One region of the Glutamicibacter sp. ZJUTW genome, then DNA from elsewhere that is predicted to be linked to it. Evidence: riboswitches for the same ligand, from Rfam matches in the RefSeq annotation. Region 1 holds a riboswitch; the other holds the start of a gene.

What was found. A riboswitch is a leader RNA that binds a small molecule or an ion and turns the genes downstream of it on or off. The one in region 1 is predicted to bind glycine.
Region 2: linked by a shared signal. The riboswitch ahead of gcvP (aminomethyl-transferring glycine dehydrogenase) and the one ahead of cycA (D-serine/D-alanine/glycine transporter) in region 1 are both predicted to bind glycine.

The regions. Positions count from the first base shown of each region.
Region 1 covers NZ_CP043624.1:3,143,867-3,158,595, reverse strand. Annotated here, with positions in the region: gene F0M17_RS14855 (MFS transporter) at 1-441, shown strand, start outside; gene F0M17_RS14850 (alpha-hydroxy acid oxidase) at 475-1,695, shown strand; gene F0M17_RS14845 (DUF308 domain-containing protein) at 1,752-2,345, shown strand; gene F0M17_RS14840 (hypothetical protein) at 2,384-2,677, shown strand; gene F0M17_RS14835 (amino acid permease) at 2,768-4,279, shown strand; gene rraA (ribonuclease E activity regulator RraA) at 4,363-4,839, shown strand; gene F0M17_RS14825 (hypothetical protein) at 4,856-5,164, opposite strand; gene F0M17_RS14820 (CGNR zinc finger domain-containing protein) at 5,277-5,846, opposite strand; gene F0M17_RS14815 (DMT family transporter) at 5,961-6,938, shown strand; gene F0M17_RS14810 (GMC family oxidoreductase) at 7,069-8,592, shown strand; gene F0M17_RS14805 (MarR family winged helix-turn-helix transcriptional regulator) at 8,747-9,199, shown strand; gene F0M17_RS14800 (FUSC family protein) at 9,196-10,224, shown strand; gene F0M17_RS14795 (4a-hydroxytetrahydrobiopterin dehydratase) at 10,238-10,561, opposite strand; gene cycA (D-serine/D-alanine/glycine transporter) at 10,723-12,225, opposite strand; glycine riboswitch at 12,545-12,643, opposite strand; gene puuE (allantoinase PuuE) at 13,065-13,991, shown strand; gene F0M17_RS14780 (amidohydrolase) at 14,400-14,729, opposite strand, start outside.
Region 2 covers NZ_CP043624.1:2,728,587-2,743,315, reverse strand. Annotated here, with positions in the region: gene F0M17_RS12920 (SIP domain-containing protein) at 1-1,398, shown strand, start outside; gene F0M17_RS12915 (MarR family winged helix-turn-helix transcriptional regulator) at 1,471-1,947, opposite strand; gene F0M17_RS12910 (ABC transporter ATP-binding protein) at 2,054-3,898, shown strand; gene F0M17_RS12905 (MarR family winged helix-turn-helix transcriptional regulator) at 3,895-4,380, opposite strand; gene F0M17_RS12900 (NADPH-dependent FMN reductase) at 4,522-5,097, shown strand; gene F0M17_RS12895 (glutathione S-transferase C-terminal domain-containing protein) at 5,222-6,331, shown strand; gene F0M17_RS12890 (hypothetical protein) at 6,403-6,711, opposite strand; gene F0M17_RS12885 (RNase H family protein) at 6,829-7,737, shown strand; gene F0M17_RS12880 (APC family permease) at 7,806-9,254, opposite strand; gene F0M17_RS12875 (serine hydrolase domain-containing protein) at 9,518-10,690, shown strand; gene F0M17_RS12870 (SGNH/GDSL hydrolase family protein) at 10,726-11,514, shown strand; glycine riboswitch at 11,617-11,714, shown strand; gene gcvP (aminomethyl-transferring glycine dehydrogenase) at 11,879-14,725, shown strand.

The sequences.
Region 1 (14,729 bases):
TCGCTGGTCTCCGTGGTGCTCACGCCGGTCGGCGGCTGGCTGGCTGACCGGTTCGGCGCCTCCAAGGTGCTGGCTGCTGGAAACATCTCCGGCCTGGTCCTCGCCTTCCCGATCTTCGCGATGGTCTCCACCGGCGAATTCGCCTACGGGCTATTGGGCATCGCCGCCGGCTACGCACTGGTGATTCCGTGCACCTCAGGTGCCCAGGGCGCCTTCCTCACCGAGCTGTTCCCCGTTTCGATCCGCTTCTCCGGGATCGCCCTGGCCCGCGAACTGAACGGCGCCATCGTCGCCGGACTCTCGCCGCTGATCGCCGCCGCGCTGCTGCAGGCAGGCAATGGCTCCATCGTGATGCCGGCCGGCTACCTGGCCCTGTGCTGCCTGTCCTCGGCCGTGGCGATCTTCATCGGCACCCGCGCGAGCACGCGCAACCTGTACTGAACCAACGCATTTCCACCGAAGAAGGAACAACCAATGGGTAACCTCAAGCGCCAGCTGCCGGACGTCGCCGAACTGGTCAGCCTGATGAAGTTCAAGCTCCCCACCACCGATCGCCGGGCCGCCCGCCTGGCCAGCGCCGCTGACCTCTGGGATCTGCGCAGGATCGCCAAGCGCCGCACCCCCGCCGCGGCCTTCGACTATGTCGACGGCGCCGCCGGCCGCGAGATCACCGCGAGGCGCGCCCGCGAGGTATTCGACAACGTCGAGCTGCTGCCGCGCATCCTGCACGGCACCGCGCACTCGGACCTGTCCACCGCCATTGCCGGTGCGCCATCGGCGCTGCCTTTCGGCATCGCGCCCACCGGTTTCACCCGCTTCATGCACTCCGAGGGAGAAATCGGCGGATCCAGGGCTGCCCAGAAGGCCGGGATTCCCTTCAGCCTGTCCACCATGGGCACCCGCTCCATCGAGGAAGTCGCCGCGGCGGCACCGGAGGGGCGCAAGTGGTTCCAGCTCTATCTGTGGAAGGACCGCGAGAAGTCCAAGGCGCTGGTGGAACGCGCGGCCGCGGCAGGCTTCGACACCCTGCTGGTCACCGTGGATACCCCGGTAGCCGGCCAGCGCCACCGCGATGCCCGCAACGGCATGAAGATCCCGCCCGAGCTGACGCTGAAGACCGTCTTGGATGCCTCCTACCGTCCGGAGTGGTGGTACAACTTCCTGACCACCGATTCGCTGAAGTTCGCCTCGCTATCCGATACCTCGGCAGACCTGCCGACCATCATCAACTCCATGTTCGATTCCTCCTTGGACTTCGACGACCTGGAATGGATCCGCGAGCTGTGGACCGGCCAGCTGTTCGTCAAGGGCGTGCTCACCCGCGAGGACGCCGCCAAGGCAAAGGCTGCCGGTGCTGACGGCCTGGTGGTGTCCAACCATGGCGGACGCCAGCTGGACCGTGCGCCGATTGCCTTCGAAGCGCTCAGCGAGGTGCGCGCCGAAGTCGGTGAGGGCATGGAAATCATCATGGATTCGGGCATCATGTCCGGTGCGGACATTGTCGCCGCACTGTGCGCCGGAGCCGATTTCGTGCTCATTGGCCGCGCCTACCTCTACGGCCTGATGGCTGGCGGCGAGGAAGGCGTCAGCCGTGCCATCGAATTGCTGGCCAAGGAAGTGGAAGTGAATATGCAGCTGATGGGCGCTGCCAGCATCAAGGACCTGGGCGAGTCGCTGATCCGCCGCCGCCGCTGACGTGATTAACTCCGGGCGAAGTGGCGGTTAGTTCTATGAGCGGTAGAATAGAGATTGTGCCTGCACCAAAAACCACCCCAGTCCAAGCTTCAGATGTCTTCCGCCCAGTGTTCCTGCGCGGTCTGGCAGCCCTGGCCTATGCCCTGATGTCGATTTTCTGGATCGGCGCAGATGAGAAGGTCGTGACCTACTCGACGGCAGCGTTCCTCGTTGTCACTGGCGTATTCATGTGGCAGTACGTATCGGTGGAAAGCGCTCCTGAGAAGTCGCGCGCCCCCTACGCACTGGGTGCTGGGCTGATGCTCATGGCTGGCATCGCAACCATCTTCGTCAGCTCGATCACCTGGGTTGGCTACGTGGCAGCGTTCGCCTTCCTGGCAGCCGGCATTGCCGAACTCGTGGTCTTCGCCAAGCTCCGCGAGGCCTTCCCGCCGTTCAGGAACCAGCTGGTGACCGGCGCGGTGGGCGTGATCTTGGCCATTTCGCTGTGCTTCAGCGGCGGCCTGGATGCACACGCATTGTTCGGCCTGATTGGCGGCGGCACCATTGTTCTCGCGGTCTTCGCGCTGATTGCAGCCTTCGGCCATCGCCACGAGATGAAGGCGGCCGCACCGGCCACGAACAATACCCCGGACCAGGGCAACAACTAGTCCTCAGGTCAGCAGCAAGAGTAGAAACGGAGTTTCTGGTGGGAAACAATAAGAAGAAGCAACCGTGGAGCCAGTCAATCAAGGGCCCACTGAGCTTCTCGCTGATCTTGGGCCTTGTCTCCGGCGTGGTCGGCCTGATCAGCTCCACCGGCGGATCGCAGAATCCACTGCGCTTCGACATCGGCTTGGCGGCCTTCGGCATCGCCTTCGTTGCCAGCCTGCTGGTCATCTCGGTGTTGACCATGGCAGCCAAGGAAAATGATCCTGACCTTGGAAAGGGCACCGGGGTCAACCGATCCTCTGCCAATCCGGACAAGAAGTTTGAAGACTGATAATAAAGCTTAGCCACGCGGCATGACGCGCTGGGACTGTCCATCCACAGATAGTCCCAGCGCGTTGTCGTTTGCCGGGTCGGCCAATCGATGCGAAACGCCTCCAGCACGCACCAAGGATTTCGAGTGAGCAGCACGAGCAACACAGAGCAGCACAGCCATACCCCATTGGGCACGCAGCTGCGGCGGCGCAAGTCCATCCAGGCGATGGCCAACGATGCGGTGGACAACACCGGACTCGGAACGCTCAAGCGCTCGCTGGGCGTCACCCAGCTGGTCATGATCTCGGTTGGCGCCACCCTGGGTACCGGCATCCTGGTGATCCTCGGATCAGCCGTTCCGGTCGCCGGCCCGGCGATCTGGATCGCCTTCGTGCTGGCCGGCATCACCGCGCTGCTCTCGGCGGTGTCCTACGCCGAAATGGCCGGCATGGTCCCGGTCTCCGGCTCCAGCTACTCCTATTCCTATGCCACCTTGGGCGAAGGCATGGCCTGGGTGTGCGGCTGGTGCCTGGTTCTGGAATACGCGGTGTCCGCGGCCGCGGTGGCGGTAGGCGCCGGGTCCTACGTGAACCAGACCCTGGAGATTTTCGGCCTCGCCTTGCCGCAAGCACTGGCCGCCGGCCCGGGCGAGGGCGGCATCATCAACCTCTCGGCACTGATTGTGGTCATCTTGGCCACCTTGCTGCTGGTCCGCGGTGCCCGTGAATCGGCCTTGGCCAACACCGTCATGGTGATCGTGAAGATCGCCATCCTCGTCTTCTTCGTGGTCGTCGCCTTCACCGCTTTCAATGCCGGCAACTTCGCGCCGCTGCTGCCCATGGGCGCCGCGGGCGTGACCGGTGCTGCCTCCATGGTCTTCTTCTCCTACATCGGCTTCGATGCCGCCTCGACCGCTGGCGAGGAAGCCAAGAACCCGCAGAAGGATCTGCCGCGGGCCATCATGATCGCCATGGTGATGGTGACCGCCATCTACGTGCTGGTTGCCGTGGCGGCCATCGGCGCCCGGGAATGGGAGTGGTTCGCCGATTCGGAAGCCGCCCTGGTGCAAATCGTTTCAGAGATCACCGGGCAGAAGTGGATGGTCCTGGCCTTCGCCCTGGCCTCGGTGATCGCGATCGTTTCGGTGGTGCTCACCACCCTGTACGGCCAAACCCGCATCCTGCTGTCCATGGGCCGCGATGGCCTGATCCCGCGCTTCTTCGCCAAGATCTCGCCGAGCACCCGCACCCCGGTCATCGGCACCTACGTCACCGGCGCGGTCGTGGCCATTGCCGCCTCGCTGATCCCGTTGGGCCAGCTGGCCGAAGCGACCAGCATCGGCACCCTCTTCGCCTTCTCGCTAGTGGGCGTCTCGGTGATCTACCTGCGCAAGACCCAGCCCGATATCCCGCGCACCTTCCGCGTCCCGCTGTATCCGGTGACTCCGATGCTGGGTATCGCTGCCTGCCTGTTCCTGATGTTCAATCTGGCCGGGATCACCTGGCTGGTCTTCGGAATCTGGATGGCCGTGGGCGCCGCGATCTATTTGGCCTATGGCCGGCGCAATTCGCGTCTGGGAGCGTTGGACTCCAAGGCGTATGAGGCGGAGCTGAACCTCTAAACCTTTTGTCATGCTCTGGGGTTGCGTGCGCTGAGGGCTAAGCTGTGTGGTGGACCACTATCGCAGCTCACGAAGGAAGCGACATGCACCAGGAACCGATCAGCACCGCCGACCTCTACGACCAGCATGGAGATGCGCTGCAGTCCGTCTCCTTGCAGTTCCAGGACTTTGGCGGGCGGCTGTCCTTCTACGGGCCGGCACGCACCGTGAAGTGCCATGAGGACAATGGCCTGGTCAAGGAAATCCTGAGCTTCCCGGGCAACGGCGCGGTGCTCGTGGTCGATGGGGGAGCGTCCCTGCGCTACGCACTGATGGGCGACATGATTGCAGAGAGCGCTGAAGCCAATGGCTGGGCCGGGGTCATCATCAGCGGCGCCGTGCGCGACCGGGCCGCACTGGCCGAACTGGAGCTGGGCATCAAGGCGCTGGGCAGCAACCCGCGCAAGACCGTCAAGCGCTCGCATGGCTCAGTCGACGAAGCCATCAGCATCGGGGACGTGAACATCCGTCCCGGCGCGATGGTGTACGCGGATATCGACGGGATTCTCGTCGAGCACTGATCGCCGACCGGCGCGGCTAGGACTTGTCGCCGGCGCCTTCCCACTCCGCCTTGAACTCGTCGGTGCTCAACGTTTCCAGGTCCTCGCGGATCTGGACGACCAGACGTTCAGCCTCCTCGAGGCTGGAGGTCGTGATGCGCAGGACTACCGAATCGTCTTGGCGCGAATGCACGACAACCTGCGGCTCATTCGCTTCGTATTCGGCATCGCCCAAGGCTGCCGATGCCAGGGCTACAACCCAGCGGGCGGCGGCTTTCAGCGGGCCGCTCTCAGCAGCTTCGATCCGAGCCTCGTAATCATCCGAAGCGTGGGTTTCCTGAGTCATGGCCTGCCCCTTCCACTACTGCAACTGCCGGTGTCCCGGTTGTGTGTTCATCATATGGCCCGCGCAAGGCAAAAGGCGAGGAGCATCGCCCAACTCGATCCAGGCCGGACGCTCAGCGGTCGGGCAGCTGCTGGCCCGAGCGCTTTGACGCCTTGCGCGCACGGTAGGCGCGCACATGCTCGCGGTTGGCACAGTTGCGGGTATCGCAGTACAGCTTGGAACGGTTGCGCGACAAATCCAGCAATGCCGCCTCGCAGTCCTTGGAGGCGCAGATGCGCAGCCGCTGCAAACCGCCGGAACGGATCACCTCGGCCAGCGCCATCGCGGCATCCACCGCCATCCGGTCGTAGAGCGGGGTGCTGTTGGTGGTGGCGTGCAGGTGGTAGCCCAGCGATTCGCTCTTGATCAGCTGCGGCTGGGCGTTGGCGTTGCGCAGGATGGCATTGACCCGGAACACCGATTCTTCTTCGGTGCCGATCCAGATGTTCTTCAGCTGGGAACGCAGCTGGCGGATGGAACGCAGCTCCGCCTGGTTGTGCGCGCGTGAGCCGTCGAAGTTCTCCGCGTCGAGGAACTCATCGAGATCAGCGACGGTGGAGAGCATATCCACGATTTGCACCTCGGTATTCAGCAGATTCACCACGGTCTTCAGCGACGCTTCGATATCTGGGGCAAAGGTCATAATTCGTTCCTGGAGGGTGGGTGGATTGACTGCCACTCAAGCCTAACCGTATCGTCATGCTCATACCCCCATTTGCCCCTGAACGGGGCATGAAATTCTGCGCGAAAGACCCTCATGAGCGACCTGCCTACCCCCGGTGCGCCTGCAGCTTCCACCTACGCTGCGACCAGCCATCCCAGCCAATCGAAGGGCATTTGGATTGCACTGGCCTCCTCGGCCGCCTTCGGGTTGTCGGGCTCCTTCGCCAAGGGGCTTTTCGAGGCCGGTTGGAGCCCTACCGCCGCGGTAGCTGCCCGCATGGCGGGCGCGGCGCTGGTGCTGGCCATCCCGGCGCTGCTGGCGATGCGCGGACGGTGGGTGCTGCTGCGCACCAACTGGGTATCGATTGTGCTCTTCGGACTCTTCGGGGTGGGCGCCTGCCAGCTGTGCTATTTCCTGGCGGTGCAGCGATTGGATGTGGGCGTGGCCCTGTTGCTGGAGTATCTGGCGCCGGTGCTGATTGTGCTGGTGCTGTGGGCCAGGCACCAGAAGCGCCCGTCCGTGGCGACCATCGCCGGAACCCTGCTGTCGCTGGCTGGGCTGGTAGCGGTGCTCGACCTGACCGGTACGACACGTATCGATCCGATTGGCGTGCTCTGGGGACTGGGCGCGGCCATCGGGCTGACCGTCTACTTCTTCATCAGCGCCAAGGTTGATGGAGCGCTGCCGCCGATCATGCTCTCTGCTGGGGGCATGGCAGTCGGTGCGCTGACCATGCTGGCCGTGGGAGGACTGGGCATCCTTCCCATGCACTGGGCTCCCGGCACTGGCTCTTTCGCCGGCTTCGAGACCCCGTGGTGGCTGGCGCTGACCGGGCTGATCCTGATCGCCACCGTGTTCTCCTACACCACCGGCGTGATGGCCGCGAGGGAACTGGGATCCAAGGTGGCAAGCTTCATCTCATTGACCGAGGTGCTCTTCGCGGTGCTCTGGGCCTGGCTGCTGCTGGCCGAGCTGCCCGGTGCGGTGCAGCTGTTCGGCGGCCTGCTGATCGTGGGCGGAGTGGTCCTGGTCCGCATCGACGAATTGCGAGCGGCCCGGATCCGCAAATAGCCGAAGCGGCCCCAAGCGGATACTGCGCACGCGTTGCCAATTGCTGTGCGCACGATGACAATGGAAAACCTGCTGACCTGTACAGACTGGGTAAATACATTTCGCAGCACCTCAAGGTGGAGGAGTTTCCATGGGCAGCAAGTCGGTCATTGTCGTCGGAGCAGGTTCAGCAGGTGCGGTCGTCGCGCGCCGGCTGGTGGACGCGGGAGCGCATGTGACCTTGTTCGAAGCCGGGTCCGAAGACACCAACCCGGCCATCCATGACCTCTCGCGCATGGGCGAACTGTGGCATAGCAAGGACGACTGGGATTATCACACGGTCCCGATGGCAGGGGCCGCCAACAAGCCGATGCACTTGCCTCGTGGCAAGGTGCTCGGCGGATCGCACGCGCTGAACGCAACCATCTGGGTGCGCTGCGCACCGCAGGACTACGACGACTGGGCCAAGGACTGCGGCGAGCAGTGGGCCTGGAAGAACGTCTTGCCGATCTACAAGGATATCGAGAACTTCTCCGGCGGCGCCAGCAAGTTCCACGGCACCGAAGGGCTGGTGCCGGTGGACAACGACTACGAGCTGGATGAAATCCAGCAGTCGATCATCGACGCGGCAGTGCAGTCCGGCATCGAGTTCAACCCCGACTACAACGGTGAGCAGCTGGACGGCGTGTCCAAGGAGCAGATCAACGTCGTTGGCGGCGAACGCATCAACACCTGGAAGGCCTACCTCAAGCCGGTGCGCGAGCGTCTTGAGATCATCACCGACGCCGAAGTGCACTCGGTGATCCTGGAATCCGGCACCGTGGTGGGCGTGCGCTATCAGAAGGGCGGGCAGCTGCAGGAGCTGCGCGCCGATGAGGTGGTGCTCAGCGCCGGCGCCTTGGGCTCCCCGCAGATCCTCCTGCGCTCCGGAATCGGTCCGGCGGCCGAGCTCCAGGCCGTGGGTGTCGAGCCGCTGCATGAGCTGGACCAGGTGGGCAAGAACCTGCATGACCACCTGCTCGCCCCGGTCATCGCCGAAACCACCACCCGGGACATTCCTGCCCCGCGCACCGGGGTCTCGGTCTCGCAATCGCACATGTTCTCCCGCTCCCGCGCAGACCTGGACCGCCCGGACACCCAGCCGATTTTCTTCGCCGTGCCAATGTACTCCCCGGGCATGGAACCGATCGAGGGCACTGCATTCACCCTGCACTCCGGAATCGTGACCCCGCACAGCCGTGGAGAAATCACCCTGAGCGGACCTGGACTGGAAGATCAGGTGAACATCGATTTGAATGCCCTGGATGATCCGCGGGATCTGGAGGCGTTCGTGTACTCGATGAAGCAGTGCCGAGCGATGGTCCAGCAGGACGCCTTGGCCCAGGACTGGGGTGCCCGGGAGGTGTACCCGGGCAATGAGGTGAAGAGCGATGAGCAGCTGGGGGAGTACATCCGCAACAACGTGGTGACCTACCACCACCAGGTGGGTACCTGCCGCATGGGCACCGATGCGCAGGCAGTGGTGGATCCGCAGCTGCGCGTCCGCGGCCTGGCCGGCCTGCGCGTCATTGATGCGTCGATCATGCCGAAGATCACCACCGGCAACACCAACGCCCCGGCCATCCTCATCGGCGAGATGGGAGCCAAGTTCCTGGTGGCAGACCTGGGGCTCTGAACGGCGGGGAGGCCAAGCCAAATCGTCCACCCGTCCCGCTGGATGGTGTTTGAGCAGAACGGGTGGGCGATGATGGCCGTCATTGCCATGTGAGATTCATCGATAAAACGCTTCTTTTTGAAATCGTTTCGAAATGAAATGATATTTTGGGGGAATGGCTGAACACCAGATTCCCCAGTTCCAATGGAACTCTCTGAGCTATCTCACTGCCCGCGCCGGACGCATCGGCACCCAGGAGCTGACCGAGCTGATGGAATCCGAGTCCTTGACCAGGCATCATTTCACCATAATCTGCGCGCTGGAGGAGTTCGGCGGCATCTCGCAGAATGACCTGGCGGCACGCTCGAATCTGAACCGTGGCCACCTGGTGGCCTACCTCGACCAGCTGTCCAGTCGCGGCATCCTGGAACGCAACGTCGATCCGGAAGACCGCCGCCGCAACCTCATTACGCTGACCGCCGCAGGCAGGAAGTTCGCTGCCCGGGCGATGGCCGCCGCCGAGCACAGCGAGGCCAAGGTGTTTGGCGCCTTGGATGCGCAACAGCAAGTCCAGTTGCGCACCTTGCTCCAGCTGGTCGCCGCCCAGGACGGGGAAGCGCAGCAGTGAAACGCCATCTGAAGGAAGTCATGCGGCGAAGCGTCATCGTGGCCCCGCACCGCCCGTCGCTCATCCCGGCATCCAAGGCGACGCTCAGCCTGGCCGTGCCGCTGATCCTCGTGGCAAGTGCTGGCCGGCTGGACTGGGCAATGTACGCCGCATTCGGCGCTTTCTGCGCGGTCTTCGGCCGCTTCGATGCCTATGCGCCGCGTTTCTGGCAGCAGCTCTCGGCAGGCATCGTGCAGCTGCTCGCCATGCTGCTGGGCACCTACTTCTCGCTCATCGATGCGCCGTTCCTGGTGCGCGCGCTGGTGCTGGCAGTTATCGGCTTCGGCGCCAACTACGTCTCGCATGCCGCACGCTGGATGCCGCCAGGACCAATCTTCGCGGTCTTCGCCGGCGGAGCCTGCCTGAGCCTGCCGGCTACCGTGGACAACTTCACCGGGGTGCTGCTGGCCGGCGGCGGCACGATGGTCTTCAGCATGCTGCTGATGCTGGGCCTCTCGCTGCGCAAAGCGAACCTGCGCCATACCCTTGGCTCCGGATTCAACTGGGCTCCCAGCGACCGTGCCATGCCGGAGTCGCTGCAGATGGGTTCGGGCGTGCTGCTCGCTGCAGTCATCGCCTGCCTGGTCGGCGACGGCCACTGGTACTGGGCCAGCCTCGGCGCGATCGCTGCGGTCACCGGCATCGATGCCTATGCGCGCGTGGCCCGTGGGCTGCAGCGCTGCGTGGGCACCTGCCTCGGGGTGGCGCTGGCTGCCGTGGTTTTCGCCTTCGATTCCCCGCTCTGGGTGGTCCTGGCCGCCGCGCTGGCCTCGCAGTTCATCATCGAGCTGGTGATCCTGCGCAACTATGCGGTGGGCATGGTCTTCATGACCATCTCCGCGCTGCTCATGGTCCACCTGGTCAGCCCGGAACCGCCTTCGTCGCTGCTCATCGACCGGATATCCATGACGGCGCTCGGCGCCGCTGTGGGTGCGGCGCAGAGCATCATCATTTCCTCGATCGTGTCCCGCCGCCAGCGCAGATGAACGGGGGAAGCGGCTACTGATTCCCGGTGATCACCTGGGCATCGAGCTTGCTGGCTTCGATGGAGATGTGGCGGGCCAATTGCATCTCGGGCGCTGAGAGCCGCTCAGGCTGGTTGGGCGCCAGACGCAGCTCCACGGTGGTGATCCGCCAATCCAGATGCGGATGCCGGTTGTCTTGCTCGGCACGCAAGCCCACCTGGACTATGAACTGCAGGGCAGTGCTGGAGGAATCGAAGCGGTAGGCGGCCCGCAGCCCCCGGTCATCACGCATCCAGTCGGGCAAGTCCGCCGGCACCTGGCCGGATTCGATGCGCGGCAATGGACCCGTTGATGTCATGGTTCTTTCCTCCTGAGGCAGCTTTTCGAAGGTAGCCAGCGCTTGCTGGCTGAACCAATGATGGCATCAATCCTGCAAGCCTCAATAGCGATCCCAGCGAGCACGCAGAAAGGCCCCGGCAAGATGCCGGGGCCTGGGCTGCGCAGCCGGTGCGTGCAGTGCTACTGGTGCACGTTTTCGTTGGCCCGCGGGGCAGCTTCCTGCTCGTGATTGGCGAAAGATTTCGCGTCACGGTAGGCGGCCGCTTCGTAGCGTTCGTGCGCCACCTTGGCCAGGTGCGCGGCGCGCAGCTCCTGGTGCTGCGGGTTGCGGCGGATGTACAGGTAGCCGGCGCCCAGGACCAGGAACCAGGCCGGGGTGATCAGCAGGGCGGTGAAGGTATCGGCCTGGGTGGTCAGTGCCCAGATGATGAAGCCGAAGAAGCCGAGCACCACATACGGCATGAGAACTCCGCCTGGCACCTTGAACTTCGAGGCATCGTGCAGGTGCGGGCGGCGGGCCCGGAAGACCAGGTAGCTGAGCAGGATGATGGTCCACACGAACATGAAGCACAGGGCCGAGACGGTGGTGACCAAGGTGAAGGCGCCCATCACCGAGTCGCCGCTGTAGAGCAGGGCGACGCCGGCCAGCAGGAACATGCAGGAGAACATCAGCGCGTTCTTCGGGACCTTGCGTCCGGAGAGCTTGGCGAAGCTCTTCGGGGCATCGCCTTCCAGGGACAGGCCGCGCAGCATCCGCGAGGTGGAGTAGATGCCGGAGTTGGCGCTGGAGGTGGCGGAGGTGAGCACCACGAAGTTGATGATGCCCGCGGCGCCGGCCAGGCCGGCCAGGGCGAACATGCCCACGAACGGGGAATTCTCGGCGGAGAACAGGTTCCACGGCTCGACCATCATCAGGATCAGCAGGGCGCCGACATAGAAGAACAGGATGCGCGCGGGAATCGAGTTGATCGCCTTGGGCAGCGTCTTTTCCGGGTCCTTGGTTTCGGCTGCGGTGGTGCCCACCAGCTCGATGCCCACGAACGCGAACACGGCGATCTGGAAGCCGGCGACGAAGCCCATGAAGCCGGTGGGGAACATGCCGCCGTGCGCCCACAGGTTGGCGAAGGAGGAAGTCGTGCCGTCGTGCTGGAAACCGGTGATGATCATGACCAGGCCGACCACGATCAGCGCGCCGATGGCCACGATCTTGATCAGCGCGAACCAGAATTCGGTTTCGCCAAAGGCCTTCACGGTGGCCAGATTCAGCACCAGCAGCAGTGCGATGCATGCCAGGGCCGGGATCCACAACGGGAGGTCGCCCCACCAGAAGGCGACATAGTGGGCGATGGCCACCACATCGGCGATGCCGGTGACTACCCAGCAGAACCAGTAGGTCCAGCCGGTGAAGAAGGCGGCCCAGGGACCGAGCAGATCTCCGGCGAAATCGGCGAAAGTCTTGTATTCGAGGTTGCTCAGCAGCAGCTCGCCCATGGCGCGCATGACGAAGAAGAGCATGAAGCCGATGATCATGTAGACGAAGATGACCGACGGGCCGGCGACCGAAATGGTCTTGCCGGAGCCCATGAACAGGCCCGTGCCGATAGCGCCGCCAATGGCGATCAGCTGGATGTGTCGATTGGAGAGCCCGCGCTCGAGAGTGGGGTCAGAACTGGTGGTACTCATGCTGGTTGCCTTCCAGGAGTGTGGCGTGGCGCCCCGAAGCTGATCTGCCTCCAAGCCGGGTTGGCTTGGAGCGCAGTCTCGCTTCGATGAACACTTCCGTTTCGGAGCAGTCCAGCAGGCTTGCCCGGGACGCTGCGCAAAGAGCAGGGACCAGGCCAGCCACGGGGAGTACCTCGAATCCGGTGCGCTCGGTGCGGCACTGTTCTTGGTCCCTCCCCAATCTGTATGTCGACCTGAGAGTTTTCACTTCGGCCCGATTACTGGGCGAAGCTTGCTCCTTCGGTGAGTGCGGCCGTGCCGCACTGCTTTCCAGATTTGCCTAGTCGTGGCGGTACGGGTGCCTGAGAGTTTCCCGGGGAGGAAATTGCTCCTACGGCGCCCGCCCATGGTGTGGGCGGGTCTCTCCCGCCACGCATCAGCGGCATATGTGGTGATTGCCATCACAGTATGCGCAGAAACCTCAACGTGGTGCAAGTCGTATTTTCACATTTTGGGCCGACAGCAACCGCGCAATCCCCGGGAACAAGAGATCACCTGCCGGAAATCAAGGATTTCTTGCTTCGTAACGAATAGCGGGCTTTCCCATGGTGCGTGCATCGGGGCCACGGCGGTGTTGCTGCCATAGGCACGCGACTGCCGATCCAGCAGAGGGCGAGGCCGGGGTGCTTCGGGTTGGGGAGACGTTTCACAATTCACCGTCTGCGGCAGGGTGTGGCAGGATGCACAATACAAACTTCCAGTCCGGGCCAGTCCGGTCTTCCGGCAGCGCGAGAAGCACTGCATCATCATGTATTTCCGAGCCTGCCATGCGTGCGGAGTGAACAAAGAAGGGACCATCCATGGGCGAATCTGAGCAAAAGAACGGCAATCGCGACTTCGTGGGCTACGGCCGCAAGAGCATTGACCCGCAGTGGCCCGCAGGTGCCAAGGTTGCGGTGCAATTCGTGGTCAACTACGAAGAAGGCGGCGAAAGCTGCGTTCTTGACGGAGACCCCGCTTCCGAGCATCTGCTCTCCGAAATCGTCGGTGCCGCGCCGTGGCCAGGACAGCGCAACCAGAATATGGAATCGCTCTACGAGTACGGCTCGCGCGCCGGATTCTGGCGTCTGCATCGCGAATTCACCGAGCGGAACCTTCCGGTTACCGTCTTCGGAGTGGCTGCCGCAATGGCACGCAATCCCGAAGCCGTGCAGGCCATGAACGAGGCCGGATGGGAAATTGCCAGCCACGGCTACCGTTGGCTGGAATACAAGGATTTCGATAAGGAAGAGGAACGCCGCCACATCCATGACGCGGTGAAGGTTCACACCGAAACGGCCGGTGAACGACCCTATGGCATGTACCAGGGCAAGCCTTCGGACAACACCTTGGAACTGGTCATGGAAGAAGGCGGATTCCTCTATTCGGCCGACAGCTATGCAGACGATTTGCCTTATTGGACCCAGACGAAGGAAGGCAAGCCGTTCCTGATCGTTCCTTACACCCTGGATGCCAATGACATGCGCTTCGCGACGCCGCAGGGATTCAACTCCGGTGACCAATTCTTCACCTACCTCAAGGATGCCTTCGATACCCTGTATCGCGAAGGCCAGGAAGGCTCGCCGAAGATGATGAGCATCGGATTGCACTGCCGCTTGGTGGGCAAGCCGGGCCGCATCGCCAGCCTGCGCCGCTTCCTGGACTACATTTCCGGGTTCGAGGACATCTGGGTAGCCCGCCGCGTGGATATTGCCAAGCACTGGTACGAGAACCATCTGCCGATGTAGTCGCCAAAGCAGGCAAGCACGGCCCTGCGGCGTCCAGGCGGCAGCGGTGCCGTGCTTGCCTGCCCGGCGGGGCACCAGCGGGGCGGTTGTCCCAAGCACGAGATCGTCTAGTGCCGAGCGTTCTTCGTGATCCATGGATCACGCCCGGTGGCATTCAGCAGGCTTGCCGGTCGCTTCGCCACCTCGTGACTCCGCCCGGCCAGGGAATCCCGGTACGCCAAACGAGGAGCCCAACTGGAACTAAGAAGGCCGAAGGCGCACAAATTCCTGCAGTTCGCGGCAACCAGCCCGATGGATGCCGACGGCTTCACCAGCCAATGCGAAGTGGTGGACTCCGTCGCGGCCCCGATCCCTGTCGGCTCCAAGGCCAGCGCCAGGATGGCCCCCGGGGCAAGTGGCAGTCCTTGTTCACTGCTGGCCAACCTTTGAGTACAGGGCACGCACGGCGGCCCGCACACCGGTGGCCAGCGTTGGATCGGTGATCGGGGCGAAGAACGGCGAGTGGTTGGCCGGGGGAGCCCCGGCGGCCAGGGTTTCGGCGCTGTTGCCGCCGAAGAACCAGAACACGCTCGGCACCCCGATCGCTGATGCCAGCGCGCCGAAATCCTCGCTGCCCATCACCGGAGTGCCTTGCACGACCTTCTCTGCACCGAATTCCCCGCGGAACTGCTCGGCGAGCTTCCCGGCTTCCTCCGGGTCGTTGTACAAGGGCGGGAAATTGGAGATGTCCTCGATGAC
Region 2 (14,729 bases), 420 kb from region 1:
GACGTGGCGCACCAGCTCGAAGTCCTGGATGTGGTCAGCGAGCTGAACCGCAGCCGCGGGATCACCGTGGTGATCGTGCTGCACGATCTGAACCTGGCTGCCCGCTACGCCGACTACCTGGTGGCCCTGCGCCACGGCAAGATCTACGCCGCCGGCCACCCCAACGACGTGGTCACCGAAAAGACTGTCAAGGATGTCTTCGGCATGCCAAGCCGCGTGATCCCGGACCCGGTGGGCGGCACCCCGCTGGTGCTGCCCATTGGCCGGCACCGCGTGCTGCGCACCGAACAGGTCCTGGCCACCAAGGGGATCTACCGCAGCGAAGCGTCGGCGCGGGACACCGTGGCGAAGCAGGCCGCCAGCGTGAAGGAAGCCGCCGAAGCCGCGGCCCAGCTCGATCCGCAGGCCATGCGCCCGGCCCATGAGCATGTGCCGACCTTGGCTTTCGACACCACGGTCGTCAAGAGCCAGCAGCTGGCCCCGTCCTTCCGCCGGCTCACCGTCAGCGGCGAGGACCTGGAATACTTCGGCACCAACAGCCACCCTTTGGATATGCGCATCAAGCTGCTGCTGCCGCCGGCCGGCGGAACCGCGCTGACGGACGAGATCGCCTCTATGCGCCCGGAGGCGCTGACCAGCCCGGCCGAGCAGCAGGGCTGGTACAAGCGCTGGCTGTCCATTGATCCGGACACCCGCGGCTACATGCGCACCTATACGGTGCGGGCCTTCCGCGAGGCAGGGCACCGGGACAATATCGGGGCCACCGCGGAGCTGGACATCGACTTCGTGATGCACGGGCATATCGTGGACGGCCAGCTGCAGGGCGGACCAGCGACGGAATTCGGCGACCGGGCCAAGGTCGGCGACCAGCTCTTGCTGCTGGGCCCGAACAAGACCCTGAACGACTCCACCTACGGCGGCATCGAGTTCCGCCGCGGCGAGGCAACCCGCGTGGTGCTGGCCGGCGACGAAACCGCCGCCCCGGCGATCTGCGCGATCCTCGAAGAGCTGCCGTCGAACGTCACCGGCCATGCGCTGATCGAGGTTCCGGAGACCACCGACATCCTCGGTGCTTCCACCCGCTCGGGCGTCTCGGTGCAGTGGCTGACCCGCGGCAGCCACGAGCATGGAGAATTGCTGCAGGCCGCCTTGCGCCAGGTGGTCGCGATTCCGGCCGCCGGAGTGGTGCATACCAATGCCGAGCCGGAAGATATCGATGTGGATGCCGACATCCTGTGGGAGACCGGCCAAGCGAACACCGCGCCGTTCTACGCATGGATTGCCGGCGAGGCCGGCACGGTCAAGGAAATGCGCCGTTATCTGGTGCGCGATGCCGGCGTGGACCGCAAGCAGGTGGCCTTCATGGGCTACTGGCGCCGCGGAAAGACCGAGAACTAGGCGGCAGCGTCAACCAGAACCAGGGCCCCGGCACACTGTGCCGGGGCCCTGGTTCGTTCTGGCAGCGGTCCGCTATTTTTCTTTGGCCGGGTTCTGGCACGCGCCGCGTGCAGGCCGCGGGTTTTCGCGGTCGAGGATTGCCAGAAGCCGGGTGAGCTCGGCGCGATCCTCGTCGTCGAGTTTGTCGAAGTAGCCATCCATGCTGGAACGGCGCAGCTCGGCAAGCTCCCCGAGCTGGGCGCGGCCCGTGTCGCTGAGCGCGATCAGCGTGGCCCGGCGGTCCGCTGGATCCGGGGTGCGCACGACCAATTTCTTGGCCTCCAGCTGGTCGACCACCTCAGTGGTCGAGCGGGCGGCAATATGCAATCGTTCTGCAAGCTGCGAGTTGCGCAGCCCTGCGTCTTCGGCGCGGGCCAACAGGGTCAGCACCCGTGATTGGTGCGGGGTGATGCCCAGGGGAATCAAGCTGTCCCTCCACCTGCCGCGAAGCATGCGCGAAGCGTGGAGGAAAAGATCTGCCAAGTCAGGCTTGGACTCGTCGTTCTGCATGTTTTCAAGAATAGTGTGTTTCTGCGGACATTTTCAAGATGCAACCACATAGTGAGGTTCCCTCTGTTATTCTGGACTTGGGAAATCCAGGACAAGGAGAGGGCTTATGAGCGCTATGGGAATGCCAGGTCCGCATCCAGGCGGTGGCGGACGGGGCCGGTCCGCGGATGCCGCAAAGGACAAGCAGTGGCTCTCCGAGCATCCGGTGTCGCTCGCACGCATCGCCGGGCTCTTCCGTCCTCATCTGGGATCGGTGATTGCGGTCATGCTGCTGATCGTGGCATCCTCGATCATCGGCTTGGCCCAGCCGTTCATCATCCGGGAACTCATTGACGACGCCATTCCCCACAGCAACGTCCGATTGCTGCTCTGGGGCGCCGGGGGACTGGTGCTGATCGCCTTGGCCACCGCGATCCTGGAAGTCCTCCAGACCTGGCGGGCAACCCTGATGGGCCAACGTGTCATGCATGGACTGCGGACCGGGCTGTTCACGCACCTGCAGAAGCAATCCCTGGGTTTCTTCACCAACTCCCGCTCCGGGGACGTGCAGTCCCGCCTGGTCAACGACGTGGGGCAGATGCAATCGGTGATCACCAATTCGGCCACGAGCATTGCCTCGAACCTGACCACGGTCGTTGCCACCGCCTGCGCGATGGTGGCGATTTCGTGGAAGCTGAGCCTGATCTCCCTGGTCGTCCTGCCGCCAGCAGTGCTGCTGGCCAAGCAAACCGCGAAGCTGCGCCGCGCCGTGACAGGAAAGCGCCAGCGCGAGATGTCCAACTTGACCTCGCTGATCGAAGAACGCCTGAGCATCTCCGGGGTCCGGCTCTCCAAGATCATGGGCACCGGTACCGCCGATGCCCAAGCTTTCGGAGACTCCAGCCGCAAGCTCATCGACCTGGAAATGAAAAGCGCCTTGGCCGGGCGATGGCGCATGGCCACGATGAGCATCATCTTCGCTGCCATCCCCGCGGTGCTCTACATCGTGGCAGGCCTGCCCGTGACCGGGCAGGGCATGAGCATCGGCACCCTGGTGGCCTTCACCGGGTTGCAGGCCGGGATCTTCCGCCCGGTCATGGGCCTGATGCAGATTTCGGTCCAGTGGATCTCGGCCATGGCCCTGTTCAGCCGCGTCTTCGAATACCTCGATACCGACCAGGCGCTGCCGGTAGCCGAGCATCCGCGGGCGGTTGAACCCGCGAAGCTGCGCGGCGAAGTGGAGTTGCGCAATGTCAGTTTCCGCTACCCCGAAGCTGATCGCGCCACCCTGGATCAGCTGAATTTGGAGCTCGAAGCCGGGACCATGACCGCGGTGGTTGGCGCTACCGGCTCGGGCAAATCCACCCTGGGATCCTTGCTGCCCCGGTTGCTTGATCCCACCGAGGGCCAGGTGCTGCTCGACGGCATTGACCTGAAGGAATTCGAACCCGAGGGGATCGCGCAGGCGGTCTCCGTGGTGGCTCAGGAAAGCTACCTGCTGCATGCCTCGATTCGTGAGAACCTCTTGTGGGCGGCGCCGGAGGCAACGGAAGAAGAGCTCTGGGATGCATTGGAAGCCGCGCAGATGGCGCGACTGATCCGCAGCCTGCCGCACGGCCTGGAAACACAGGTGGGGCAGCGCGGGCACCGCTTCTCCGGTGGCGAGCAGCAGCGACTGGCCATTGCCCGCACCATGCTGCGCAAGCCGAAGGTGCTGGTGCTCGATGAAGCCACCAGTGCGCTGGATACCGTCACCGAGGCGCTGGTGCAGCGGGCGCTGGATGAGCTGGCGATGGGGCGCACAACCTTGCTCATCGCGCACCGGTTGAGCACGGTGATGCGGGCGGACCGCATCGTGGTGCTGGAGGATGGACGGATTGCCGAATCCGGTACCTTTGATGAACTGGTCCAGCGCGGGGGCCAGTTCGCCCAGCTGGTAGCCAAGAGCGAACTGGCCCAGAGGACCAGCTAGCACTCGTCCGGTTTCAGGCCCTGCTGCTCCAGGGAGGCCAGGATCTTGGGCAGCGCCGATTCGAAGGCGGTGCGCTCGGACGGCTCCAGCGAGTCGAAGATGGTTTCACGCACGAAGCTTACGTGGCTTGGCGCGGCCTCTTCGATGGTTTGGCGCCCTTGGGCGGTCAGCGTGATCTGGTGCCCGCGGCGGTCGGTTTCATCCGAGCAGCGGCTGATCAGGCCCTTGGCTTCCATGCGGCGCAGCAGGTGGGAGAGGCGGGAGCGATCCCAGCGCAATGCGGTGGCCACGTCGGCCGGGCGCAGGCTCGGCTCGGCCGTTTCCGAGAGCACGGCCAGCACCGAGTATTCGCCGGACTGCATATTCGAATCGCGGAGCATCTGGCGGTCCATGGCGCTGGGGAACTGCCAGAGGAATTCGCGCAGGGTACGCCAGAGGTCCTGCTCGCTATCGGTGAGCCAGCGGGTCTCTTCGCTCTTCATTCTCTTTCCTAACCATGTTCTGCCCAACGGGGATGCTGAAATATTGTTGACGCATCAATTATCTCCTGTATAGTGGGATTTGGCAAGAGATGATGACGTGTCAACTAAAGTGGTTGGCCGCAGAGCTCCAAGGAGATTGAATTGTCGAAGATCGCTATCGTTACCGGTTCCACCCGTCCAGGCCGCGTCAACCAGTCTGTCGCGCAATGGGTGCTGGCCAAGGCCGAGGAATTCGGCGGTGCCGACTATGAGCTGGTGGACATCGTGGATTTCAACCTGCCGATTCTCGATGAGCCCTTCCCGGCCGCCTACCAGAACTACCAGAACGACCACACCAAGGCCTTCGCCGCCAAGATGAGTGAATTCGACGGCTACATTTTCATTGTTGGCGAGTACAACCACTCTGTCCAGCCTGCCTTGGCCAACGCGCTGAGCTACCTGAATGCCGAGCTGAACAACAAGGCCGCAGGCATGGTCGGCTACGGCTCCGCCATGGGTTCGCGCGCGGTGGAGCACCTGCGTGGAATCCTCTCCGAACTGCAGATCGCCCATGTGCAGAAGACCGGCATGTTCTCGCTGTTCACCGACTTCGAGAACTTCTCCACCTTCGCACCGACCGAGCAGTCCGCTGGCAGCGTGCAGCCGATGTTAGAGCAGCTTCTGGCCTGGAGCAAGGCCATGGCGACCGTGCGCGACAGCGCCTCGGTCAACGCCTAAGGAAGATCGAATATGGCGGGGTGCTGGCAATCGGCACCCTGCCATTTCCAAACCTGTCCAACTGCCATAGTCTCGACATGAATGGTTTATGCATGGGACCGCAAAATTCTTTGGAAGGAATGCGATGAGCGACGAATACTCGACCAAGGGCTCCTACGTCACCGGCGGAGAATTCACCCGGGACACCAACTACATCCAGGACCGCATCGTCGCTGATGCCAGCGCCGAGCACTATGGGCACAAGGACAGCCACAGCAAGATCGGGCATCCCGACGCAGGGCTGTCCGAAGGCGCCCAGCTCTGGCCGGTGGAGGCCGGCCGCTACCGTCTGGTGGCCGCCCGCGCGTGCCCATGGGCCAACCGGACCCTGATAGTCCGCCGCCTGCTGGGCCTGGAAGACGCGCTGTCCATCGGACTGCCCGGTCCCACCCACGATGCGCGCAGCTGGACCTTCGACCTGGATCCGGAGGGCAAGGATCCGGTGCTGGGCACCGAGCGGGTCCAGGAAAACTACTTCAAGCGCTTTGCCGATTATCCACGCGGGATCACCGTTCCGGCCATTGTCGATATCCCCACCGGCGCGGTTGTCACCAACGACTACCCGCAAATCACCTGGGACATGTCCACGCAGTGGAAGGAATTCCATCGTGAAGGCGCACCGGATCTCATTGCCCATGACCAGCTCGATGAGATGCTGCCGCTGATCAAGCGGATTTTCACCGAGGTGAATAACGGCGTCTACCGTGCCGGGTTCGCGGGGGACCAGAAGTCCTACGACGACGCCTACGACAGGCTATTCACCACGTTGGACTACCTCGAAGAACGGCTATCCACCCGCCGCTTCCTCATGGGCGATTACATCACCGAGGCCGACGTGCGGTTGTTCACCACCTTGGCGCGATTCGACCCGGTCTACCACGGCCACTTCAAGGCCAATCGCAACAAGCTCATCGACATGCCCAACCTCTGGGGGTACGCCCGGGATCTGTTCCAAACCCCAGGCTTTGGCGACACCATCGACTTCGAGCAGATCAAGGCCCACTACTATGTGGTCCACGAAGACATCAACCCGACCGGGATCATTCCGAAGGGACCGGATCTGGCGAACTGGCTCGAAGCCCCGGACCGGGAAGAACTGGCAGAGCACGGCCCGTTCCTGAACGGCACGGCACCGGGCGAAGTCCGTGCCGAGGAACGCGTCCAGGCAGGACACAACCCGCTGTACCCTGCCTAGGCTCCGGAAGAACCAGCCTGGCGGCCCAGGAGCAGCTCCATCCCATGGAGCGGATCCCGGGCCGCTGCGCTTTATTCGAAGTCGAAGCCCTGGGCTTCGCACGCCTCCTGGAATGCTGCCAAGTCGGTGATCTTCGGCGTGCCGGCGTCATCGGTGGCCACGGCAGCGCTGATTTCTCCGGTCGTGGCCTTCGCCCCGTGCTCAGCGGCTTTCGCCATGTTCGTCGCGCCCATGCCCTCGGGGTCAACCATGCCCCCGCCAAAGTGCACGCACGCGGTATGGCCCTGCGGATCCTGCTCGCGCAGCTCATCGATCGACGGGCCGCCGCAAGCGGTGAGCGCCAAGGCTAGGGTGGCCAGTACAGGCATAATTTTCTTCACAACCCAATCCTAGGCATGGATCCGCTGGGATGCTGTGTTCCGCTCTGCAGGAATTCGCTGGCGACATGGCCCTATGCCTGGAACCCCGCGGTGCGGTGAACGTGGCAGGATTAAACCATGACAATCATTGCAGCGGCGGATGGATCAGCCCTAGGGAATCCCGGACCAGCAGGTTGGGCCTGGTACGTGGACCAGGACAACTGGGCCGCTGGCGGTTGGGACCACGGAACCAACAACATGGGCGAGCTCCAGGCGGTGCTCGAGCTCTTCCGGGCTACCGAGCACCTGCCAGACGAAGAACTGAAGATCCTGTGCGACTCGCAGTACGCGATCAACTGCATCAGCAAATGGATGCCAGGGTGGAAGAAAAAGGGCTGGAAGAAGGCCGACGGCAAACCGGTACTGAACCAGGACATCCTCAAGGAACTGGATCAGGCCATTTCCGGGCGCAAATACACTTTTGAATGGGTCAAGGGCCATGCCGGCCATGAGCTGAACGAGGCAGCAGACGGACATGCCCGCGCGGCTGCCACCGCGCACCAGCAGGGCACGGCAGTAGAGGCTGGACCCGGCTACACTGCCGGTGGATCAGCCTCGTCCGGCTCTCCGGCTGAGACGGAGGCGGCACCAGCACCGGCGGAAGAAACCGCTGCCACGCCAGAACCCGGCATGGACATCGCGGCCGCCGCCTATGAGCTGGAGCAGGGTTTTCTCGACCCGCAGATCCGCGCCAGCTTCGCCGAGCTGAACGACTTCCTGCACCCCGGCTATCAGGAAGTGACCCGGCATGGGGGCCTGCTGGACGTGGCCACGGTCCGATCCATGCTGGAATCCGGGGTGGCACTGCCAAGCACCGGTGCGGTGCAGGTGCTTGCGGCGCGCGAAGTGGATGCGCAGATGGTGCTGCTCGCCTACCGCATGAAGCCCGCGGATTCCCCGGTGCTCGTGGTCTCGTCGTGGTGGCAACGCACCGAACGCGGCCTGAAGCTTCGTTTCCGCCAGGAAACCGTTGAGCAGGCGGCGTAGAAAACGCGCTTAACGCAGCAATGCCCGCCGAATCAATCGGCGGGCATCGCTGCATTAAGAGCTAGGGATCAGTACTGGCCCGGGCGGGTTTCAATGACGCCCTTCTTGTAATTGATCCGGTTGATCAGCCAGGTGACTGCCCACAGCACGATGCCGATCACCAGCAGCAGGCCGGCAATCTCGTACTGTACCCAGTCCTCGCGGGAACGAGCCCAAGGGCCGGCAAGGAACAGGCAGAAGACCACGCCGAGGATCGGGATGATCGTTGGCGCGCGGAACGCGCCGGGCTCCGGCTTGTCGCGGCGCAGCACCAGCAGGGCGACGTTCACGACGGCGAATACGCACAGCAGCAGCAGTGCGGTGGTGCCGCCCAGCGAGCCGACGATGCTGCTGCCGGTATCCAGGTTCACGTAGGCAACCAGTGCGATGGCCAGCGCGGTGCTGAACAGGATCGCAACCCATGGGGAGCGCCGGGTCGAGTGCACCTTGCCCAGGAACTGCGGAAGCACGCCCTGGCGGGCCATGCCGTAGAGCAGCCGGCTGGCCATCAGCATGTTCATCAGCGCCGTGTTGACCACCGCGAAGACGGTCAGGAACGGGAAGATCGCGTCCACCGGCAGATTCGGCAGGCCAATGCGCACCACATCCAGCAGGATGCCGGCATCCGGGTTCTTCGGATTCAGCAGGTCACCGGTGGGGATCACCATGATGACGGTGACGGCCACCAGCATGTAGATCACGGCGCAGATGCCCAGGCCGATGAGCATGATCTTCGGGAAGTCCTTCTTCGGGTTCTTGGTTTCCTCCACCAGGTTCACCGAGTCCTCGAAGCCCACCATGGCGAAGAATGCAATGGCGGTGCCCATGGTCATGGCGGCGAAGACGCTGCGGTCGGTCGGGGTCTCGAAGACCACCAGGCGGGAGATGTCTCCGTGGCCCGAAGCGATCACGGCGAAGCCGATGCCGATGATCGCGGCCATGATCGCCAGCGACACGACGGTCAGGAAGAGGTTGAACTTCACGCTCTCGCCGACGCCGCGGAAGTTGATGATCGCGAGGATGACGATCACCGCAATAGCCGCCCACATGCCCGCTTCAGGCGTGTTGGGAACGCCCTCGACGAACTGGCCGATGCCAATCAGCAGGTTCCGCCCGACCAGGGTGGCCGAGGTGGCGGCGCTGGTAATGCCGGAGCAGGCAACGGTGAAGGCCACCAGGAAGGTCACGAAGTGGATGCCGAACGCCTTGTGGATGTACAGGGCGGCACCTGCTGCGTGCGGGTACTTGGTGACCAGTTCGAGGTAGCTGAAGGCGGTGAGGGTCGCGATCGCGAAGGCGATCAGGAACGGCAGCCACGCGGCTCCACCCACCTGGCCGGCAACCTTGCCGGTAATGGCGAAAATGCCGGCGCCGATGATATCGCCCATGATGAGGAATAGCAGCAGCTTCGGGCCAATCACCCGGTGGAGTTCTGTTTCTTTGCCGTCGGTAACGGCCGTGTCACTGTTCACAGTCATGCGATCGAGATCATCTCCTTCAAATTTGTAGGCAAACGTTACAACTTTAGGGTCAGCGCATGAAGTGGGCAAACCGGGCTCTGAGCTGGCTCGCAGAATCGCGAGACGAACGGCATTATTACGTCGGCGAGTGGCTTAATCGCTTCAAAGGTGTGAGCTGACCTACCTATATGCTGGGTGGTGGACAGCATGTGGAACCTTCGGGAAATGGGAGCACTGCGGTTAGGGTTGGTTGTTGAGGAACAAGCACTTTAAGGATTTAGATGCAATCGGTGATCACTGAGGATTTCGCGCCCCTGGCCCAGGCTTTGGAAGCGCGTGCCGCTGAGGAAGAAGGCTACTCGGCGCAGCTGGCCGTATACCACCGCGGAGAACTGGTGCTCAGCCACACCGTCGGAGAGCACCTCTCGGGCGACGCGTTGACCTGTGTTTTCTCCTGTACCAAGGGCCTGGGCGCGCTGGTCGTGGCACTGCTCGTGCAAGATGGCCTGATTGATCCGAATGCGCCCATGGCCACCTACTGGCCTGAATTCGGCGAGAACGGGAAATCCAGGCTCACCGTCGGCGAGGTGCTCAGCCACCAGGCCGGCGTGCTGGGCGTTCCCGGGGGCGTGCCCAGCAAGATCCTCCTTGACTCCGCCGAGTACGCCAAGGTGCTCGCTTCCATGCCCAGTGTCTGGCCGCTGGGGCAGAATATCGTCGGCTACCACGCGATCACCATGGGCGTGCTCATGGAAGAACTGGTCCGCCGGGTCACCGGCAAGGAGCTCAAGGAGGTCTTCGAGGGGCGCATCCGCAAGCCGCTGGGCGCCGAGGCCTACATCGGCCAGGACCCAGCGCTGGAATCGCGCTACCGCGATGTGCTGCCAGCAGCCGAAGCTGCCACCGAATTCTTCGACCCGTTTTCCCCGGCCGGACTGGCGGTGAATTCGGCCTCCGGGTTCGCGCTGGAAACTGGCCCGGTCTACAACTGGCACGAACTGGCCAATGCGCCGCAGGTGCGCGAACTGGGCCCGGCATCCATGGGAGCGGTGGCCAACGCCCAGGGCCTGGCCGCCATCTATGCCGCCTCCTTCGGTGCAGTTCCGGCACTGGGAACCACGCGTGGTTTCCTTTCCGCCGACACCTGGTCCCAGGTATCCACCGAACTGGTCTACGGCCATGACCGGACCAATGGACTGCTGCAGGCCTTCGCCCTGGGATTCATGAAGGCCACCGCGCGCAACAATTACGGCTCGATTTTCGCCTACGGCCATGACGGTGCGAACTCCTCGCTGGCCTTCGCCGATCCGGCCCACCAGCTGGGCTTCGGATTCATCCCCTCGCGCAATGAAGGTCTCAAGGAGACCTCCACCGGGGTGAAGCTCAGCCAGCTGGCGCGCCAGCTGATCATGCAGAAGAACATGGCGGCCCAGGCTGCCGGCAACAACGCATAGCCGCCCCACCGGGCAAGGAACGAAGCAGGAGCGAAGTGAAGAAGTTTGTGGCACTGGGTGACTCGTTCACCGAAGGCGTTGGCGACGCGGATCCGGTCCGCCCTAACCAGGTGCGCGGCTGGGCGGACCGGGTGGCCGAGGTGCTCTGCGCCGAAGGGGAATGGGAATACGCCAATCTGGCCGTGCGCGGCAAGAAGATCGGCCAGGTGATCAACCAGCAGCTGGACCAGGCCCTTGCGTTGGCCCCGGATCTGGTCTCCATCTACGCCGGCGGCAACGACATCCTGCGGCCCAAGGCCGACCTGGATGCGCTGATGCGCGGCTATGCCGGCATGGTGCGCCGCTTTTCCGAAGCCGGAAGCACGGTGCTGCTGTTCACCGGTTTCGACACCGTGGACTCGCCGCTGTTCTCCAAGACCCGTCCGCGCACTGCCATCTACAACGAGAAGGTCCGCGAAATCGCGGACGAATACGGTGCGCTGATCGCCGACTACTGGCGATGGCGCGAATTCTCTGACCTGCGCTACTGGGCGCCGGACCGGCTGCACATGAACGAGCTGGGCCACACGCTGATGGCCTCCAAGGTCCTGGACGTGCTCGGCGCCGGGCAGATCACCAAGGAGAACTGGTCTGCGAAGATCCAGCAGCCGTCGCTGCCGGAGCTGGCGGTGAACTCGCGCGGCGAGAAACTGAAGCAGGAATTGGGCTGGGCCAGGGAGCATTTGGCTCCGTGGATCAAGCGACGGCTCACCGGCACCTCGTCGGGAGATTCCTTATCAGCGAAGTATCCCGATTACATCCGTTTAACTGCAGGCGCAAACTGAACGCGTTTATGACTTTTCCTGCCACCGTTCCTGTTTGACGTTGGGGGCGAGGCGGGTAACATGGTGGTGTGCTGCAGGCCTCCGGCCGGCAGCACACGCCATAGACGGATGGCGGGAGAGTCCCGTTCACACCATGGACGGGCGCCGTAGGAGCAATTCCTCCCCAGGAAACTCTCAGGCACCCGTACCGCCATCATGAGGCAACTCTGGAAAGAAACCGGCCCGTTCCGGTTCACCGAAGGTGCAAGTACCCGGCTTGGTTTGCTGGATGCGTAAAACTCTCAGGTTATGCAACAGGGATGGGGAGGTAAAAAGACCTTCCTTTGGCATGCGCCAAGACAGATCCCATGGAGATACCCGCACCATGACCATCACGCAGACTTCGGCACCAGCGAATACTGAATTCGTCTCCCGCCATATCGGCCCGCGTCCTTCCGACGTTGCCACCATGCTTCAGAGCCTGGGCTACGACAGCCTGGAAGCACTGATCGACACCGCCGTTCCGGCAGATATCCGCCAGGACTCCGCACTGGATATCCCTGATGCGCTGAGCGAAACCGAAGCCTTGGCCCACCTGCGTGCGCTTGCCTCGAAGAACGTCATGAAGACCCAGATGATCGGCCAGGGCTTCTACGACACCATCACCCCAGCCGTAATCCGCCGCAACATCGTGGAAAACCCTGCCTGGTACACCGCCTACACCCCGTACCAGCCAGAAATCTCCCAGGGCCGCCTCGAAGCCCTGCTGAACTTCCAGACCATGGTCATGGACCTGACCGGCCTGCCGATCGCCAACGCTTCGCTGCTGGACGAATCCTCGGCCGCCGCCGAAGCAGTGCTGATGATGCGCCGTGCCAACAAGAAGAAGGCCAAGGGCAAGACCGTCCTGGACTCCAACATCTTCCCGCAGACTTTGAAGGTCGTGCAGGGCCGCGCCGACGCGCTGGGCTTCGAGATCGAGGTCGCCGACCTCTCCGCAGGCCTGCCCGAGGGCGACATTTCCGGCATCGTGCTGCAGCAGCCGGGCAATGACGGCTCGATCGCCGACCACGCCTCGATCATCGCCGCCGCCAAGGAAGCCGGCGCCATGGTGACCGTGATCGCCGACCTGCTGTCGCTGACCATGATCACCCCTCCGGGCGAGCAGGGCGCCGACATCGCCGTGGGCAACACCCAGCGCTTCGGCGTGCCGCTGTTCTTCGGCGGACCGCACGCAGCCTACATGGCTGTTGCCGATGGCCTGACCCGCTCGATGCCAGGCCGCCTGGTGGGCGTCTCGGCCGATGACGCTGGCGTTCCCGCCTACCGCCTGGCGCTGCAGACCCGCGAGCAGCACATCCGCCGCGAGAAGGCCACTTCCAACATCTGCACCGCGCAGGCCCTGCTGGCCATCTGCGCATCGATGTACGCCGTCTACCACGGCCCGGCCGGGCTGAAGCAGATCGCAACCCGTGCCAACAACCACGCCCGCGTGATCGCCAGCTCGCTGGTCGCAGGCGGCTTCACCCTGGCCTCGGATACCTTCTTCGACACCGTTGTGGTGAACGTCGAGAACGCCGATGCCATCATTTCCAAGGCCGTCGAGGCAGGCATCAACCTGCGCAAGGTGGGCGAAACCCAGGTGGGCATCTCCACCGACGAAACCACCACCTCCGCAGTGGTCAAGACCCTGCTTGAGGTCTTCGGCGTGCAGCTCTCGGCTCCGGAAGGCTTCGAGCTGCCCGAGGCCATGGTGCGCACCAGCGACTTCATGACCCACCCGATCTTCAACTCGATCTCCTCCGAGACCCAGATGATGCGCTACCTGCGCCGCCTCTCGGATCGCGACCTGGCGCTGGACCGCACCATGATCCCGCTGGGCTCGTGCACCATGAAGCTGAACTCGGCCGCCGAGATGGAATCCATCACCTGGCCTGAATTCGCGTCCATCCACCCCTACGCACCTGCCGCGCAGACCGCCGGCTGGCGCGAGCTGATCACCGACCTGGAAGGCCGCCTGACCGCCATCACCGGCTACGCAGGCGTCTCCATCCAGCCGAACGCCGGCTCGCAGGGCGAGTACGCCGGCCTTCTGGCCATCTCGGACTACCACCGTTCGCGCGGCGAAAGCCAGCGCGACCTGTGCCTGATCCCTGCATCGGCACACGGCACCAATGCCGCTTCGGCGGTGCTGGCAGGCATGCGCGTGGTCGTCGTGAAGACCGCGGCCGATGGCACCATCGACGCCAATGACCTGGATGCCAAGATCGAGGCCAACAAGGGCGTCCTTGCCGCCATCATGATCACCTACCCATCCACGCACGGTGTCTACGACGCCGACGTGCGCGAGGTCTGCGACAAGGTCCACGCCGCCGGCGGCCAGGTGTACATCGACGGCGCGAACATGAACGCCATGGTGGGCCTGGCCCAGCCGGGCAAGTTCGGCGGCGACGTGTCGCACCTGAACCTGCACAAGACCTTCTGCATCCCGCACGGCGGCGGCGGTCCGGGCGTTGGCCCGATCGGCGTGGGCGAGCACCTGCTGCCGTTCCTGCCAGGCGACGCCTCGGGCACCTACTCGGAGCGCGACGGCGTGCCGGTCGTGGCAACCGCCTTCGGCTCGGCCGGCGTGCTGCCGATCTCCTGGGCCTACATCGCGATGATGGGCGGCGACGGACTGACCGAAGCCACCAAGCACGCGATCCTGAACGCGAACTACATCGCCAAGCGCCTGGGCGAGCACTTCCCGATCCTGTTCACCGGCAACCAGGACCTGATCGCCCACGAATGCATCCTGGACCTGCGCGAACTGACCGCCAAGACCGGGGTCACCGCCGAGGACGTGGCCAAGCGCCTGATCGACTTCGGCTTCCACGCGCCAACCCTGTCCTTCCCGGTCGCCGGCACCCTGATGGTGGAGCCGACCGAGTCCGAGGACCTGGCCGAGATCGAGCGCTTCATCGAAGCCATGATCACCATCCGCCAGGAAATGGACGAGGTGCTCTCCGGTGCGTACAGCATCGAGGAATCCCCGCTGCGCAACGCTCCGCACACGGTCTCGGCAGTGGTCAACAGCAACTGGGACCGCAAGTACTCGGTGGAGCAGGCAGCCTTCCCGGTAGCCAGCCTGAAGTTCGACAAGTACTTCCCAACCGTGGGCCGCATCGACGGCGCCGGCGGCGACCGCAACCTGATCTGCTCCTGCCCGGCTCCTGAAGCCTTCGAAGACTAAGGAA